Linked DNA regions of Fodinicurvata sp. EGI_FJ10296. The protein of the gene in region 1 binds, or shares a complex with, the protein of each later gene. Links are inferred from orthologs where the notes say so. Each region holds a gene or a part of one and is shown on either strand. Other genes may lie near its edges.

What was found.
Region 2: the proteins of tig (region 1) and rpsG are in contact, whole or in part, in a crystal structure (PDB 3GTY), measured with the Thermotoga maritima proteins. The link is inferred for Fodinicurvata sp. EGI_FJ10296 from one-to-one orthologs. Residues at the interface, in WP_004081061.1 of Thermotoga maritima: Glu122, Val124, Val129, Leu130, Tyr133, Glu188, Gly259, Ile262, Tyr263, Glu266, Ser270, Glu273, Gln274, Glu277, Arg308, Gln311, Ile312, Ser315, Tyr316, Glu325, Arg329, Arg336, Leu363, Phe366, Trp367, Arg373, Leu377, Arg381, Leu384, Glu387; in WP_004081843.1 of Thermotoga maritima: Lys34, Lys52, Lys55, Glu59, Arg62, Gln63, Glu66, Asn67, Lys69, Val71, Arg95, Ala109, Lys110, Lys111, Gly112, Arg113, Pro114, Glu117, Glu121, Ile124, Ala125, Tyr127, Asn128, Asn129, Thr130, Gly131, Lys135, Asp139, Arg142, Met143.

What each region holds. Positions count from the first base shown.
Region 1 is NZ_JBFCVL010000002.1:6,731-12,087, reverse strand. What follows is about bases 2,358-5,357. They hold tig (trigger factor), read left to right. Parts: upstream 2,358-3,062; coding sequence 3,063-4,652; downstream 4,653-5,357. Other genes in these bases: clpP (ATP-dependent Clp endopeptidase proteolytic subunit ClpP), read left to right, coding at 4,873-5,357; ABZ728_RS03455 (NAD(P)H-hydrate dehydratase), read left to right, coding at 2,358-2,861. In the rest of the region: ABZ728_RS03465 (pyridoxal phosphate-dependent aminotransferase), read right to left, coding at 1-802; more of ABZ728_RS03455, read left to right, coding at 1,257-2,357. UniProt on the Bacillus subtilis protein: Involved in protein export. Acts as a chaperone by maintaining the newly synthesized protein in an open conformation. Functions as a peptidyl-prolyl cis-trans isomerase.
Region 2 is NZ_JBFCVL010000007.1:118,666-128,940, reverse strand. Bases 1-2,964 are described here. They hold rpsG (30S ribosomal protein S7), read left to right. Parts: upstream 1-1,229; coding sequence 1,230-1,700; downstream 1,701-2,964. Other genes in these bases: fusA (elongation factor G), read left to right, coding at 1,741-2,964; rpsL (30S ribosomal protein S12), read left to right, coding at 848-1,219; rpoC (DNA-directed RNA polymerase subunit beta'), read left to right, coding at 1-368. In the rest of the region: more of fusA, read left to right, coding at 2,965-3,816; tuf (elongation factor Tu), read left to right, coding at 3,858-5,051; rpsJ (30S ribosomal protein S10), read left to right, coding at 5,233-5,541; rplC (50S ribosomal protein L3), read left to right, coding at 5,552-6,307; rplD (50S ribosomal protein L4), read left to right, coding at 6,312-6,932; ABZ728_RS16430 (50S ribosomal protein L23), read left to right, coding at 6,929-7,255; rplB (50S ribosomal protein L2), read left to right, coding at 7,259-8,086; rpsS (30S ribosomal protein S19), read left to right, coding at 8,099-8,377; rplV (50S ribosomal protein L22), read left to right, coding at 8,380-8,760; rpsC (30S ribosomal protein S3), read left to right, coding at 8,762-9,448; rplP (50S ribosomal protein L16), read left to right, coding at 9,486-9,908; rpmC (50S ribosomal protein L29), read left to right, coding at 9,905-10,114; rpsQ (30S ribosomal protein S17), read left to right, coding at 10,127-10,275.

The DNA.
Region 1 (5,357 bases):
CGATCAGTGCCGATGGCCAAACGCCGAATCCGAGGCGCCAGCCGGTCATCGCATAGGTCTTCGACCAGCCATCGAGCAGAATCAGCCGGTCCTCAAGTTCCGGATAGCTGAGCAGGCTGCGATGCGCGTGCGGCGGATAGAGCATCCGGCTGTATATCTCATCACTCATGACCGCCACATGCGGATGCTTTGCAAGGCCAGCCACGAGCCGATCCATGGCTTCCGGCGGCACGACCCCGCCGGTGGGGTTGGCGGGACTGTTGACGATCAGCAGCCTGGTAGCCGGGGTAATCGATGCCAGGATGGCATCCGGATCGAAGGCAAAGCCCTTTTCCTGCAGAAGCGGGTATGCGACCGGCGTCGCGCCCGTGTAGCGGATAACTGAGCCATAGATCGGGAATCCGGGATCAGGATAGATGATTTCGGCGCCCGGCTGACCGAACATCAGAATGGCGAACCACATTGTCACCTTGCCGCCGGGCACGATCACGACTCGCTCCGGCGACACGTCGACGCCGTGACGGCCTTGCAGATCTGCGGCGACGGCTTCACGAAGCGGCTGGATACCACGAGCCGGCGTATACCCATGATGGCCGTCCCGAAGAGCTTGTGCTGCAGCTTCGACGATGTGGTCGGCTGTTTTGAAGTCTGGCTGGCCAATGCCAAGATTAATGATCGATCGGCCATCGCGCTCCATGGCGGCGGCGCGGGCGAGCACCTGAAAGGCCGTCTCGGTTCCAAGGCGGGACATCGCGTCCGCCGGCCTGATCGATGCTGGGGCCGTATCGCTGGTGCTGGGCATTCGTCCTGTTCCCCTTCAGCTGGTTTGCGCCGCTTCGGCATCATTTGACTGTATGACAGCCTTCCGCATTTCATGGCTGCGGTTCAAGCGTCCAAACGAGTCCATGCCCTCTGCTGGGCCTTGGTCTGATCGAGCCGGGTGGCGGCAGGCGCGGAAAAAGTTGTGGCGTTGGGCTTGACGGGCAGCGATGGATCGTCCATATCCACCGCGCCTGCCGATCACGGCAGTGTTATGGCGATCGTAGCTCAGCGGTAGAGCACTCGGTTGTGGTCCGAGATGTCGTGGGTTCGAACCCCATCGGTCGCCCCATTTTCCCCTTTATGCAATCTGAATAGATATAGCAGGACGTGCCCGCAGCGTATCTTGGGCAGGTCCATGAGAAGGCGGCTGTCCGCGCCAACGCCCTTGGTATACATTTGTGCGTAGATTCAGCAGGTCGGAAGGGGACCGCGCGATGAACAACGCCGAGTGGCCAGTGGAGCTGTTGACCGCCGCGGAAATGGGCGCGGCCGACGCTCGCGCCATCACTGCCGGAACGCCGGGCCATGTGCTCATGCGTCGGGCCGGCCGAGCCGTCTCGGATGCCGTCGGGCGTCTGTCAGCGCCCCCGGGGCCGGTCCTTGTCCTCTGTGGGCCTGGAAACAACGGCGGTGACGGCTTTGTCGCGGCCACGTTTCTGGCACGTCGCGGGTGGTCCGTGAGCGTTGCGCTGCTTGGAGATCCAGGCCGCCTTTCCGGTGATGCGGCAACGGCATTCGCCGATTGGAACGGCCCCCTGGAGATCATCGACGATTCCTGGTGCCGAACCATGGCAAACGATCAACGAACGCCGGCCGTGGTCGTCGACGCCCTGTTCGGCGCCGGTCTGTCCAGGCCCTTCAACGGGGCGCCGGCCATGCTGCTCGCGCGGTTGCGCCAAAGGGGGGGGCGTATCGTCGCCGTTGACGTTCCCAGCGGGCTGGACGGAACGACGGGTCGGATAAGGGGAGGAGACGAGGGGCGAGCCGTTCCAGCGGATGTGACTGTCACATTTTTCCGGCTGAAGCCCGGTCACTGCCTCCAGCCTGGACGGTCGATCTGCGGCCGCACCGATCTCGTCGACATCGGCATCGATCCCACCGTGCTGCACGTCATTGCGCCGACGGCGCATATTAACAGGCCGGCGGCATGGGACGGCGTGATTCCAGCGCCGACAATCCAGGACCACAAATACAGCCGTGGCCACGTCGTCGTTCTGGGCGGTGAGATGATTGGTGCGGCCAGACTGGCGGCGGCGGCCGCCCGGCGTCTGGCCGGCTACGTAACATTGGCGGGTGAGGGCGTTGACGGCATTTGCGCCGTCGAACCGGGACTCGTACTCCGCCCAGGGGGCGGTGGCTGGGAATCGGCGATGTCGGCCGCTGTCGGGCGTCCGGATCACATGGCCGCCGTCATCGGGCCGGGTGCGGGAGTGGGCGATGCCGCCGCGGCAGAGAGGTTGAGAGGCCGGGCACGCGACTGGCTCTCCACCGGAGCGGGACTGGTGCTGGACGCCGACGGCCTTACGGCATTCTCGCCGGCGCCCGACCTGCCGGCGCCCGACCTGCCGACGGATGGGGCTGCCGGCCTGCCGAAATCACCGAAGGGGCATCGCCTTGTTCTGACGCCACATAGCGGTGAGTTTGCCCGCCTTTTTCCAGACCTGGCCGGCAACGATACGGACAAGTTATCATCCGCGCGTGCGGCAGCGCGGGCGACCGGCGCCGTCGTGGTACTGAAGGGCGGAGACACCGTGATCGCCGCCCCCGACGGTCGTGCCGCGGTCAGCGTCGACGGACCCGCTTCGCTGGCCACCGCCGGAACGGGCGATGTTCTTTCAGGTCTCATCGGCGCATTGATTGCCGCGGGAAAGCCGCCGTTTGATGCGGCTCGAATGAGCGTATGGCTACACGGCGAGGCGGCGAAACGCCTGGGAGTCGGCCTCGTCGCCGAGGATTTGCCGGCCGCGATCGCTGATATTCTTCGACTTGGTCCGACCGCTGGACGCCGGACGTTCGCAGGCATGATGCCGGCGTGGTGACGGGACGGTTTTTGGACTGTTTGCGGCTATGAAGCTGTGCTATCACCTCCACCGGAATAGGCGCGGCAGGTTCGCGCATGCGGGCGTGGCGGAACTGGTAGACGCGTCAGGTTTAGGTCCTGGTGGCTTTGGCCGTGGGGGTTCAAGTCCCTCCGCCCGCACCAAATATTTCGGCGTCCGGTCAAATTCGCAAATGCGCGGATGACCTCGGCAACTGACGACTGTCAGTCGCGTAGCCACGTTCAACGTGGCGAAGGGGCTGTCGTCGCTTGCTGCCACACCGAACAGGCGTGTTGCCATGCGGCGGTGAGTCGTTATTTCTTGACCCGCCATGGTTTACACGTTCAAACACCAACGCGTCGGACCAGGGGGGTCCGGGGCGATAGGCGGCAACGAAACAGGCAAGCTTTTGAGATGCAGGTAACCGAGACCAACGCCGAAGGGCTTCGCCGGGAATTGAAAGTCATCATTCCGGCGGGTGACATCGAGCAACGGGTTGATACGCGACTGAGCGAAATCCAAAAGGATATCCGCCTTCCAGGCTTTCGTCCCGGTAAGGTGCCGATGTCGATTCTTCGCAAGCGGTATCGGAAATCCGTTATGGGCGAAGTGGTGGAGGGCTTGGTCAATGAAAGCTCTCAGGAAGCCATTTCCGACCAGGGTATTCGACCCGCGCTGAAACCCGAGATCGATATCGCCAGCTTCGATGACGGCAAGGACCTGGAAATCAACCTGAAGGTCGAGGCACTTCCTGACATTCAGCCGCCAGACGTCTCCGACATTTCTATTGAAAAGCCGGTTGCGGAAGTGTCGGACGAGACCGTCGACGAGGCTCTCAAGCGCCTGGCCGAGAATCAAAAATCCTACGAGGCAGTCGACGAAGCGCGCCCGTCGGCCGATGGCGATCAGATCCTGATCGACTTCGAGGGCGAGATGGACGGCGAAAAGCGCTCCGAACTGGCAAGTGAGGATTTCGCACTCGATCTCGGGTCGGGTCGCATGATCCCGGGATTCGAGGATCAGCTGGTCGGTGCTTCCGCGGGCGAAACCAAAACCGTAGATATCACCTTTCCGGAAGATTACCCGGCCGAGGATTTCCGCGGCAAGTCGGTTTCCTTCGAAGTCACTGTCAAAGAAGTCCGGGCGCCGAAGGAAACGGTGATCGATGACGAATTTGCCAAGGGGCTGGGCTTCGATGATCTCGATGGCCTGAAGGATGCCATACGCAAACGCACGGCCAACGAATACGACCAGCAAAGCAAGGCGCGGATGAAGCGGCAGCTGCTGGATATTCTGGCTGAGCGTCATTCTTTCGAAGTTCCGCCCGGCATGGTCAAACTGGAATTCGATTCCATCTGGCGCCAGGTCGAAGAGGCGATGAAGAACCCGGATCCCAATGATCCGGACAAGGACAAACCCGAAGAGCAGCTGCGCGACGAATATACGCAGATCGCCGAGCGCCGCGTGAGGCTGGGACTGCTGCTGGCTGAAGTCGGGAAGGCCGAGAGCATCCAGGTGACCCAGGAAGAACTCAATCAGGCGCTTCTGAGCGAGGCGCGTCGCTACCCTGGACAGGAACGGGAAGTGATCGATTTCTTCCAGAAGAACCCTCAGGCGATCGAAAATCTGCGCGCGCCGATTCTCGAGGACAAAGTCGTCGATCACATCATTTCCAAGGTCTCCGTCGATGAAAAGACGGTGAGCATCGAGGAACTGATGCGGGACCCCGACGAGATTGACACGGGCGAGAACGCGGATCCGGAGCAGAAAACGGAAGAGGCCAAGGCGTAGCTACTGGTCCCGTGGCCCCGGTCGATTGCCGGGGCCATTTTCCGCATTTTGCGCGAGAGGTTGTTGCTGCGCGCCGACGATGCCATCTAAGGCTGGGCGACACGGTCGGGAGGCTCTTGTTGAAGAGCATCCGGTGCGCGATGGTCTCACTGGCAGTGGCCGGCGCAGCGTCCGGACCAAGACCAAAGTCGCACCATCGAACGCAGACCTGAGGACGGTAATGGCCGAATTTGAAGATCCAAGGATGAACACCCTTGTCCCGATGGTCATCGAGCAGACCAACCGGGGAGAGCGGTCGTTCGACATCTATTCGCGGCTTCTCAAAGAGAACATCATCTTCCTGATCGGGCCGGTGAACGACAATGTCGCGAGTCTGATTTGCGCGCAGTTGCTCTTTCTGGAGTCGGAAAACCCGAGCAAGGATATATCGCTTTATATCAACAGCCCGGGCGGCGTCGTGACAGCCGGACTGGCAATTTACGATACGATGCAGTTTATTAGACCGGAAATCTCGACCGTGTGCGTCGGTCAGGCGGCGTCGATGGGATCGATGCTCTTGGCGGCCGGTGCAAAGGGCAAGCGATATGCTCTGCCGAACAGCAGGATCATGGTTCACCAGCCATCCGGCGGCGCGCAGGGTCAGGCTTCGGATATCGAAATTCAGGCGCGGGAGATTCTCAAGATTCGCCGTCGCCTCAATGAGAT
Region 2 (10,275 bases), on another replicon or contig:
ACCGTGAGGAGTTTGACGAGGTCAACCAGAAGACGGAGACCGAGGGGTATCGTACTGCCAGTGGAATGCCTGTCCTGCAGGGTATTACCAAGGCATCGCTCCAAACGCGTTCCTTCATCTCGGCAGCATCGTTCCAGGAGACAACCCGTGTTCTGACGGAAGCTGCTGTTGCCGGCAAGATCGATGGGCTCGTTGGCCTCAAGGAAAACGTGATCGTCGGATCTTTGATACCGGCCGGAACCGGAGCCTATGTCAGTCGCGTGAAGAAAGTTGCGGCAAAGCGGGATCGAAATGTTACGCAAGGATATGCAGGCGATATGGATTTCCTTGAGGGGCATTCGGACTCCGGTGAAAGCTCCGCTGCATAATTGACTCGATGCAGGTGCCTCGACTCGTTTCTGATCGCCAGCAGGGCTCGGTTTCGTGGTTCATGGACGGACATCGATGGTCCGTCCGTGGCCCATGCTGCCGGCCGCCTTGTGACAGGCATGACCGTTTATTGACGAGGGCAGCGAGGAGTCTTCTTGACGTGCTGTGCGGCCATACGTATAGTCCGCGAACCTTGACGGGACCTGGCAGTAGACGAACGCTGTCTAGACGCTGATCGCCGTCGGTGAAATGACGATAGATCGTGGCGAATCCATCCACGCCGCCAAAGAAAGCCGCCGGAGTCCGCATCGCGGAAACGCCTGGCTGGCTTTCTTTTGTTTTGCGCATCGTCTTGCATCGGCGACACAGCAGGAAAAGCAATCGGGCGCCACCGGTTCCTTTCAGGGCTCGGCGGTCTGTGGCGGAGCTCGTTCCGCTATTGGACTGATAATCTAACGAGTTTTAAAAAAGGGCTGATATGCCAACGATCAATCAGTTGATCCGTAAGCCGCGTACGCCGGTGCGGGCGCGCAACAAGGTTCCGGCGCTGGAGGCCTGCCCCCAGAAACGCGGCGTATGCACCCGCGTCTATACGACCACCCCGAAGAAGCCGAACTCGGCACTTCGTAAGGTAGCGCGTGTCCGACTGACGAACGGCTTCGAGGTCACGAGCTATATTCCGGGTGAGGGGCATAACCTTCAGGAGCATTCGGTCGTGCTGATCCGTGGCGGCCGCGTAAAGGATCTTCCCGGCGTCCGGTACCACACGGTTCGCGGTGCATTGGACACGCAGGGTGTGAAAAACCGGAAGCAGCGCCGTTCAAAGTATGGCGCGAAACGACCGAAGTAAGGGATAGATCATGTCACGGCGTCATAGAGCAGAAAAACGCGATGTCCTCCCGGATCCGAAGTTCGGGGACGTCGTAATAAGCAAGTTTATGAGCAATGTTATGCGCGACGGCAAGAAGTCCATCGCCGAAGGAATCGTATACGGAGCGTTGGAGCGGCTTGAAAGCCGCGCGAAGGCGGATCCGGTTCAGCTGTTTCACGACGCGCTCGGCAATGTTCGTCCGCAGGTCGAAGTTCGCTCGCGACGGGTCGGCGGTGCGACCTATCAGGTGCCGGTGGAAGTGCGGTCCGAGCGGAGCCAGGCATTGGCCATTCGTTGGCTGATAGTCGCCGCGCGGAAGCGCTCTGAAACGACGATGGTTGACCGTCTGTGCAACGAACTTCTCGATGCCGCCAACCAACGCGGCGCCGCGGTAAAGAAGCGAGAAGATACGCATAAGATGGCAGAGGCCAACAAAGCGTTCTCGCATTACCGCTGGTAAGGCGATTAACCGACTGCAAACCGGGAATGGCATAATGTCTTTGAAGCGCCAGACACCGATCGCCAATTACCGAAATATCGGTATTATGGCGCATATCGATGCGGGTAAAACGACGACTACGGAACGCATCCTGTACTATACGGGGCGTTCGCACAAAATCGGCGAGGTCCATGACGGCGCCGCGACGATGGATTGGATGGAGCAGGAACAGGAGCGCGGCATAACGATTACGTCGGCCGCGACGACCTGCTTCTGGCGGGATCATCGCGTCAATATCATTGACACGCCGGGACACGTCGATTTCACAATTGAAGTCGAAAGATCGCTTCGCGTACTTGATGGTGCGGTTGCTGTCTTCGACTCCGTTGCTGGTGTTGAACCTCAATCGGAAACGGTCTGGCGCCAAGCGGACAAGTACAAGGTTCCGCGTATGTGTTTCATCAATAAGATGGATCGCATGGGCGCAAACTTTTACCGCAGCGTCGACATGATTGTTGATCGGCTGGGTGCGACGCCTTTGGTATTGCAGCTGCCGATTGGGAGCGAAGCAGAGTTTGCCGGCGTAATCGATCTCGTTGAGATGAGGGCGATTATCTGGAAAGACGAGTCGCTCGGAGCGGAATTCGAGTATCGGGAAATTCCGGAAGAACTCAAGGAGCATGCTGCGGAATGGCGGTACAAGCTTCTCGAGATGGCCGTGGAGCATGACGATGCGGCGATGGAAGCTTACCTCGAGGGCAAGGAGCCGGACGCCGATACGCTGAGAAGTTGTATCCGAAAGGGCACAATCGGTCTCAGTTTCGTTCCGGTTATGCTCGGCACTGCCTTTAAGAACAAAGGTATTCAGCCGCTTCTGGACGCCGTGGTTGATTACCTTCCGTCGCCGTTCGATGTGGAGAGGGTTGAGGGAATTGTCCCCTCCACCGAAGAGAAGGTTTCCCGGCCGACAGACGATGAAGCCCCTTTCTCGGCATTGGCATTCAAGATCATGTCGGATCCCTATGTAGGGACGCTGACATTCGTGCGGGTCTATTCCGGTACCGTTGAAGCCGGCAGCTATCTGTTCAACAGCGTAAAAGAGCAGCGGGAACGCGTGGGTCGTATGCTGTTGATGCATGCGAACACAAGAGAAGAAATCAAATTCGCGTCAGCGGGCGACATTGTTGCGCTGGTCGGTCTGAAGAACACGACGACCGGCGATACGTTGTGCGATCCATCGAAGCCGATCATTCTGGAGCGGATGGAGTTTCCCGACCCGGTTATTGAAGTTGCGGTGGAACCCAAATCCAAGGCTGACCAGGAAAAGATGTCGACGGCTCTTCAACGGCTGGCGGCGGAGGATCCATCTTTCCGCGTTAGTGTTGACCATGAAAGCGGGCAAACGGTCATCAAGGGAATGGGTGAGCTTCACCTTGACATTCTCGTCGACCGCATGCGCCGGGAATTCAAAGTTGACGCGAATGTTGGTGCGCCGCAGGTCGCCTATCGTGAGACAATTTCGGCGAAGGCCGAAGTGGATTACACGCACAAGAAGCAAACTGGCGGCTCCGGTCAATTCGCTCGAATAAAGTTGCAGTTCGAGCCGCTCGAGCGGAGCGAAGGCTTCAAATTCGAGAGCAAGATCGTCGGCGGTTCCGTGCCGAAGGAATACATCCCTGGCGTTCAGCATGGGTTGGAGTCTTCCAAGGAAACTGGCGTGATCGCTGGCTTCCCGATGGTCGATTTCAAAGTGACCCTCATTGATGGCGCCTATCATGATGTCGATTCGAGTGTCATGGCCTTTGAAATCGCGTCCCGTGCGGCCTATCGGGAAGGGATTCCCAAGGCGAAGCCGGTTCTTCTCGAGCCTGTGATGCGGGTCGAGGTGGTCACCCCCGAAGAATATATGGGTGACATTATCGGCGATCTGAACAGCCGGCGCGGTAACGTCACGGGAATGGAAAACCGCGGGAACGCAAATGTCGTGAACGCGATGGTCCCGCTCGCGAACATGTTCGGGTATGTGAACACCCTGCGTTCGATGTCACAGGGGCGTGCGCAATACAGTATGTTCTTTGACCATTACGACCCGGTACCTCAGGCGATCGCCGATGAGGTGAAGGCGAAGCTAGCCTAGCGGTCCAAGAGCGGCATTCTGAGAACGGAGAATTTGATAACATGGCCAAGGCAAAGTTTGAGCGGACGAAGCCGCATGCGAACATAGGAACGATCGGTCACGTTGACCACGGCAAGACGACGCTGACGGCGGCGATCACGAAGGTTTTGTTCGAGTCATCCGGTTCCGGCAGTTATCTGGCGTATGACGCGATCGACAAGGCGCCCGAAGAGAAGGCGCGCGGGATCACGATTTCGACGGCGCATGTGGAATACGAGACGGATGCGCGTCACTATGCGCATGTGGACTGTCCTGGCCACGCCGACTACGTGAAGAACATGATCACGGGTGCGGCGCAGATGGACGGTGCGATTCTGGTGGTTTCGGCGGCGGACGGCCCGATGCCGCAGACCCGTGAGCACATCCTTCTGGCACGCCAGGTTGGCGTTCCCGGTCTGGTGGTGTTCATGAACAAATGCGACCAGGTGGATGACGAAGAGCTGCTTGAGCTTGTGGAGATGGAAATCCGCGAGTTGCTGAGTTCGTATGATTTCCCAGGCGACGATATTCCGATCGTGAAGGGTTCGGCGCTGGCGGCGATCGAGGGCACGGACGACAAGCTTGGCAAGGAAGCCATTCTTGAGCTGATGAAGCAGGTCGACGCGTATATACCGACGCCTGAGCGTCCGAAGGACCTGCCGTTCCTGATGCCGATCGAAGACGTGTTTTCGATTTCGGGCCGTGGCACGGTCGTGACGGGGCGTGTGGAGCGCGGGATCGTCAAGGTGGGTGAAGAGGTCGAGATTGTCGGCCTTCACAAGACGGTCAAGACGGTTTGCACCGGCGTTGAGATGTTCCGCAAGCTGCTGGACAGCGGCGAGGCGGGGGACAACATCGGCGCACTGCTTCGCGGGACGAAGCGTGAAGATGTCGAGCGTGGCCAGGTGCTGGCGAAGCCGGGCTCGATCACGCCGCACACGAAGTTCAAGGCCGAAGCGTACATTCTGACCAAGGAAGAGGGCGGTCGCCACACGCCGTTTTTCTCGAATTACCGGCCGCAATTCTATTTCCGAACGACGGACGTGACGGGCAGCGTGACCCTTCCGGAAGGCACGGAGATGGTCATGCCGGGGGACAACGTGTCGATGGAAGTGACACTGATCGCGCCGATCGCGATGGATGAAGGCCTTCGGTTCGCAATCCGCGAAGGCGGCCGTACCGTTGGCGCCGGCGTCGTCGCTTCGATCGTCGAATAAGTGTTACTGGTTCGGCCCCGCTTGCGCGGGGACGGACTTTTGCTCTGGCATGCGGGAACGTCGGCGTGTATAAGGCGCCGGCTTCCCTCATGCATTTTCGTTTGAGGTCGACTGTTCGCGATGTATCCGTCGGTCAATCGGCGGGGACCTCTCGGCACTCACAGACAAACCAGGACAGGTAATGGACAGTCAAAATATCAGGATACGATTGAAAGCGTTCGACCATAGGGTCTTGGACCAGTCGACGTCCGAAATCGTTTCGACGGCAAAGCGGACCGGCGCCCAGGTGCGCGGCCCGATACCGCTTCCGACTCGGATGGAGCGTTACACCGTGCTGCGGTCGCCGCACATCGATAAGAAGTCGCGTGAGCAGTTCGAGATCCGCACCCACAAGCGTTTGCTCGACATCGTCGATCCGACGCCGCAGACGGTCGATGCGCTGATGAAGCTCGACCTTGCGGCCGGCGTGGATGTCGAAATCAAGCTCTAAGGGGGGCGACATGCGTTCCGGAATTATTGCGCAAAAAGTGGGTATGACGCGCGTCTTCACTGACGAGGGCGTTCATGTTCCTGTAACGGTTCTTAAAGTCGATTCATGTCAGGTGATCGCTGTCAGGCGTACCGAAAATGACGGCTATTCCGCTGTTCAACTCGGCGCAGGCAAAGCGAAGGTCAAGAACGTTAGCAAGCCGATGCGCGGACACTTTGCGAAGGCTCTTGTCGAGCCAAAGCGGAAAGTCTGTGAGTTCCGGGTTGGCGATGACGAATTGCTGGATGTCGGCGACGAATTGACGGCGGACCATTTTGTTCCAGGCCAGTTTGTCGATGTGACAGGCACATCGATCGGTAAGGGATTTGCCGGTCCGATGAAACGGCATGGGTTCGCCGGTCTTCGGGCATCGCACGGTGTATCTGTGTCTCACCGAGCGCACGGATCGACGGGTCAGAATCAGGATCCGGGCCGGGTTTTCAAGGGCAAGAAAATGGCCGGCCACATGGGTGATCGGCGAGTGACGGTTCAGAATCTTTCCGTTGTGTCGACAGATGTGGAACGGGGTCTGGTCCTTGTTCGTGGCGCTGTCCCGGGGTCCGAGGGCGGCTGGGTCTTTATAAGTGACGCTGTTAAGCGGCCCCTGCCTGATGCGGCTCCTCGCCCCGGTGCGGTCCGCAAGGCATCGGCAAGCACCACGTCCGGTGAATCGGATGGTTCCAGCGAACCTGCCGAGTCGGCTGCCGGCACAGAGAGCGGGAACTGAGACGATGAAGGTAACGGTCAAAACTCTCGACAATACCGAGGCCGGCGAGATCGACTTGAGCGATGCGGTCTTTGGTGTAGATGTCCGGAAGGATCTGCTTCACCGCGCGGTACGGTGGCAATTGGCGAAACGGCGGGCTGGCACCCATAAGGTGAAGGGTCGCAGTGAAGTCGCCGGCACCACGAAAAAACCTTGGCGCCAGAAAGGTACCGGACGGGCTCGCGCCGGCAGTCTTCGCGTCGCGCAGTTCAGGGGTGGTGGCGTAGTCTTCGGACCGACTCCGCGCGATCATGGATTCGATCTGCCGAAGAAGGTTCGGGCGCTGGCGTTGAAGACTGCTCTTTCGTCCAAGGTGAAAGCAGGACAGGTGCTCATCCTGGATCGGTTGGCCGCAGACAGCCACAAGACTGCAGCCATGCGGCAAAAGTTGGCGGCGCTCGGGCTCAAATCCGCTATTTTCATCGGCGGTGAAGAGATTGACGGAGCTTTTGCGCTGGCCATTCGGAACCTTCCGTTCATCGACGTTCTGCCGAGTCAGGGCGCAAACGTTTATGACATCCTGCGTCGCGAAACGCTCGTCTTAAGCAAAGACGCCGTTGAGAAGCTGGAGGCTCGTCTGTCATGAAAACGAACGGTATTCGCAAGTTTCCGAAGATTACACGGGAACGGATGTACGACGTGATCCGATCGCCAATCATCACTGAAAAATCGACAGTGATGTCTGAACATGGGCAAGTGGCATTTCGTGTATCGCCCGAAGCAACCAAGCCCGAGATCAAACAGGCTATAGAAACGCTTTTTGACGTAAAGGTCACGGCCGTCAACACCCTTGTACAAAAGGGTAAGACCAAGCGGTTTAAGGGCGTTTCTGGGAAGAGGTCCGATCAGAAGAAAGCGATCGTCACTTTGGCCGAAGGGCATTCCATCGACGTGACGACGGGGGTTTGACGCATGGCGCTGAAACAGCATAACCCGGTAACACCGGGCAGACGACAGCTCGTCACTGTAGATCGATCGGATGTCTATAAGGGCAAACCGGTTAAGAAGCTGACGAGTGGCTTGGGGAAAAGTGGTGGCCGTAACAACACCGGGCGCGTAACCGCACGGCGGATCGGCGGTGGCCACAAGCAAAAATACAGGCTGGTGGATTTTAAGCGCCGGAAGCAGGGCGTCGAAGCAGTTGTCCAGAGGATCGAATACGATCCCAACCGGACTGCTTACATCGCGCTCATCGAGTATGGTGACGGTGAAGTCTCTTATATTCTTGCGCCTCAGCGGCTTTCGGTCGGCGATAAGGTTATCTCCGCGGAACGGGCAGATATTAAACCCGGCAACGCGATGCCGCTTAGAAATATTCCGGTCGGTACGATTCTTCACAACGTGGAGATGAAGCCTGGCAAGGGCGGGCAGATCGCTCGCGCCGCCGGAACCTATGTTCAACTTGTTGGCCGGGATACCGGCTATGCGCAGGTTAAGCTTGCCTCCGGCGAACTGCGTGTGGTCAGAGGCGAGTGCATGGCGACGGTTGGCGCGGTTTCAAATCCGGATCAGTCGAATACCAGTCTCGGAAAGGCTGGACGAAAGCGGTGGCTTGGCAAACGGCCGTCCGTTCGCGGCGTTGCCATGAACCCGATCGACCATCCGCACGGTGGCGGTGAGGGTCGGACATCAGGCGGTCGACATCCGGTCACGCCGTGGGGCAAACCCACTAAAGGCCACAAGACCAGACGCAACAAGGCCACGGACAAGTACATTGTTCGTCGGCGCAAGGCGAAGTAAGGGAGACGGAAGATGGCGCGTTCCGTGTGGAAGGGGCCGTTCGTCGACGGTTATCTGCTCAAAAAGGCGGAGGCGGCTCGGGATTCCGGCCGCAACGAGGTCATTAAGATTTGGTCTCGGCGTTCGACGATTTTGCCGCATTTCGTAGGCCTTACCTTCGGCGTTCACAACGGTCACAAATTTCTACCTGTGCTGGTGAACGAGAATATGGTCGGCCATAAGTTTGGTGAGTTCGCACCGACTCGTACGTATTACGGGCACACGGCGGACAAGAAGGCGAAGAGGAAGTAGGGATGGGCAAGCCAAAGGCAGAACGACGCGTTGGCGAAAGCGAGGCCGTAGCCCGTGGTAGCCAGATTCGCGGCAGTACAAGCAAGCTCAATTTGGTGGCCCGTCTTATCCGTGGCAAGGAAGCCGCTCGTGCGATGACCGACCTTAGCTTCTCCAAGCGCCGCGCCGCAGGTGATGTTAAGAAGGTACTTGAGTCCGCGATCGCCAATGCAGAAAACAATCACCAGTTGGATGTCGATCGGCTCTATGTTTCGGAGGCCTATGTCGGTAAGAGCTTGGTCATGAAGCGATTTCGGGCCCGGGCGAGGGGACGTGTCGGCAAGATCGTGAAGCCATGGTCGAACCTGACAATCGTTGTTCGGGAACGTGAGGAGACCGTATAATATGGGACAGAAAATCAACCCGGTTGGTCTTCGACTCGGCATCAACCGTACGTGGGATTCGCGTTGGTACGCTGACCGTGACTATGCCAAGCTGCTGCATGAAGATCGTGCTATTCGCGAGTTTCTGCACAAGCGGGTCGCCCAAGCGGGTGTCAGCCGCATCGTGATAGAACGGCCAGCCAAGCGCGCAAGGGTGACAATTCATACCGCTCGCCCCGGCGTCATCATCGGCAAGAAGGGGGCTGACATCGAGCGGCTCCGCCTGGAACTGTCGAAGATGATCGGTTCGGATGTGTCGCTGAACATCGTTGAGATCCGCAAGCCGGAGATCGACGCACGGCTGATCGCCGAGAACATCTCGAACCAGCTTGAGCGGCGAGTGGCATTCAGGCGTGCCATGAAACGCGCGGTTCAGAACGCAATGCGGCTCGGTGCGCTTGGTATCCGGATTAATTGCGGCGGTCGTCTCGGCGGCGCTGAAATCGCCCGGACCGAATGGTATCGCGAAGGGCGTGTTCCGTTGCACACGCTTCGTGCCGAAATTGACTATGGCACAGCGACGGCGAAAACGACATACGGGACGTGTGGGGTCAAGGTCTGGGTCTTCAAGGGCGAAATCATGGCCCACGATCCCATGGCCCAGGACAAACGGCTTACCGATCAGAATAGCGGCGGCCGTAGCAACTGAGGCGGCGTCTACGCCGATTGCATAAGAGGAAACGACGATGCTGAGTCCAAAGCGCACCAAGTTTCGGAAGGCGCACAAGGGACGGGTCAAGGGCGTCGCCAAGGGGGGTACGGACCTGAATTTCGGAGCTTTCGGGCTCAGGGCCGTCTCTCCCGGGCGCGTGACCGCACGTCAGATCGAGGCGGCGCGACGGGCCATAACCCGTCACATCCGACGCCAAGGTCGAGTGTGGATCCGTATATTCCCGGATGTCCCGGTTTCGCAGAAACCGGCCGAAGTTCGTATGGGTAAGGGGAAGGGCAGTCCAGAATACTGGATGTGCCGTGTTAAGCCGGGTCGAGTGATGTTCGAGCTGGACGGCGTGCCTGGCGTGCTCGCCAAGGAAGCCTTCGCATTAGCGTCGTCGAAGCTTCCGGTTGATACGCGGTTCGTTGCTCGACTGGGTGAGGAGGTCGAGTGATGAAGGCCAGTGATCTTCGGACGAAGAGCGAGGACGAATTGAACGATCAGTTGGTCGCGCTCAAGAAAGAGCAATTCAATCTGCGGTTCCAGAAGGCGTCCGGTCAGATGGAAAATACGGCGCGTGTCCGTGTCATTCGCCGTGACATTGCCCGGATCAAAACGCTGTTGGACGAGCGTGGCCGGGCTGTCGCCGCGGCGAGCTAAAGGGGATAAGACATGCCAAGGCGCGTCCTGACTGGGAAAGTTGTATCTGATAAGATGGACAAGACGGTCACCGTCTCTGTCGAGCGTCGGATCATGCACCCGGTGTATAAGAAGTTCATTAAGCGCAGTAAGAAGTTTCACGCGCATGATGAAACCAATTC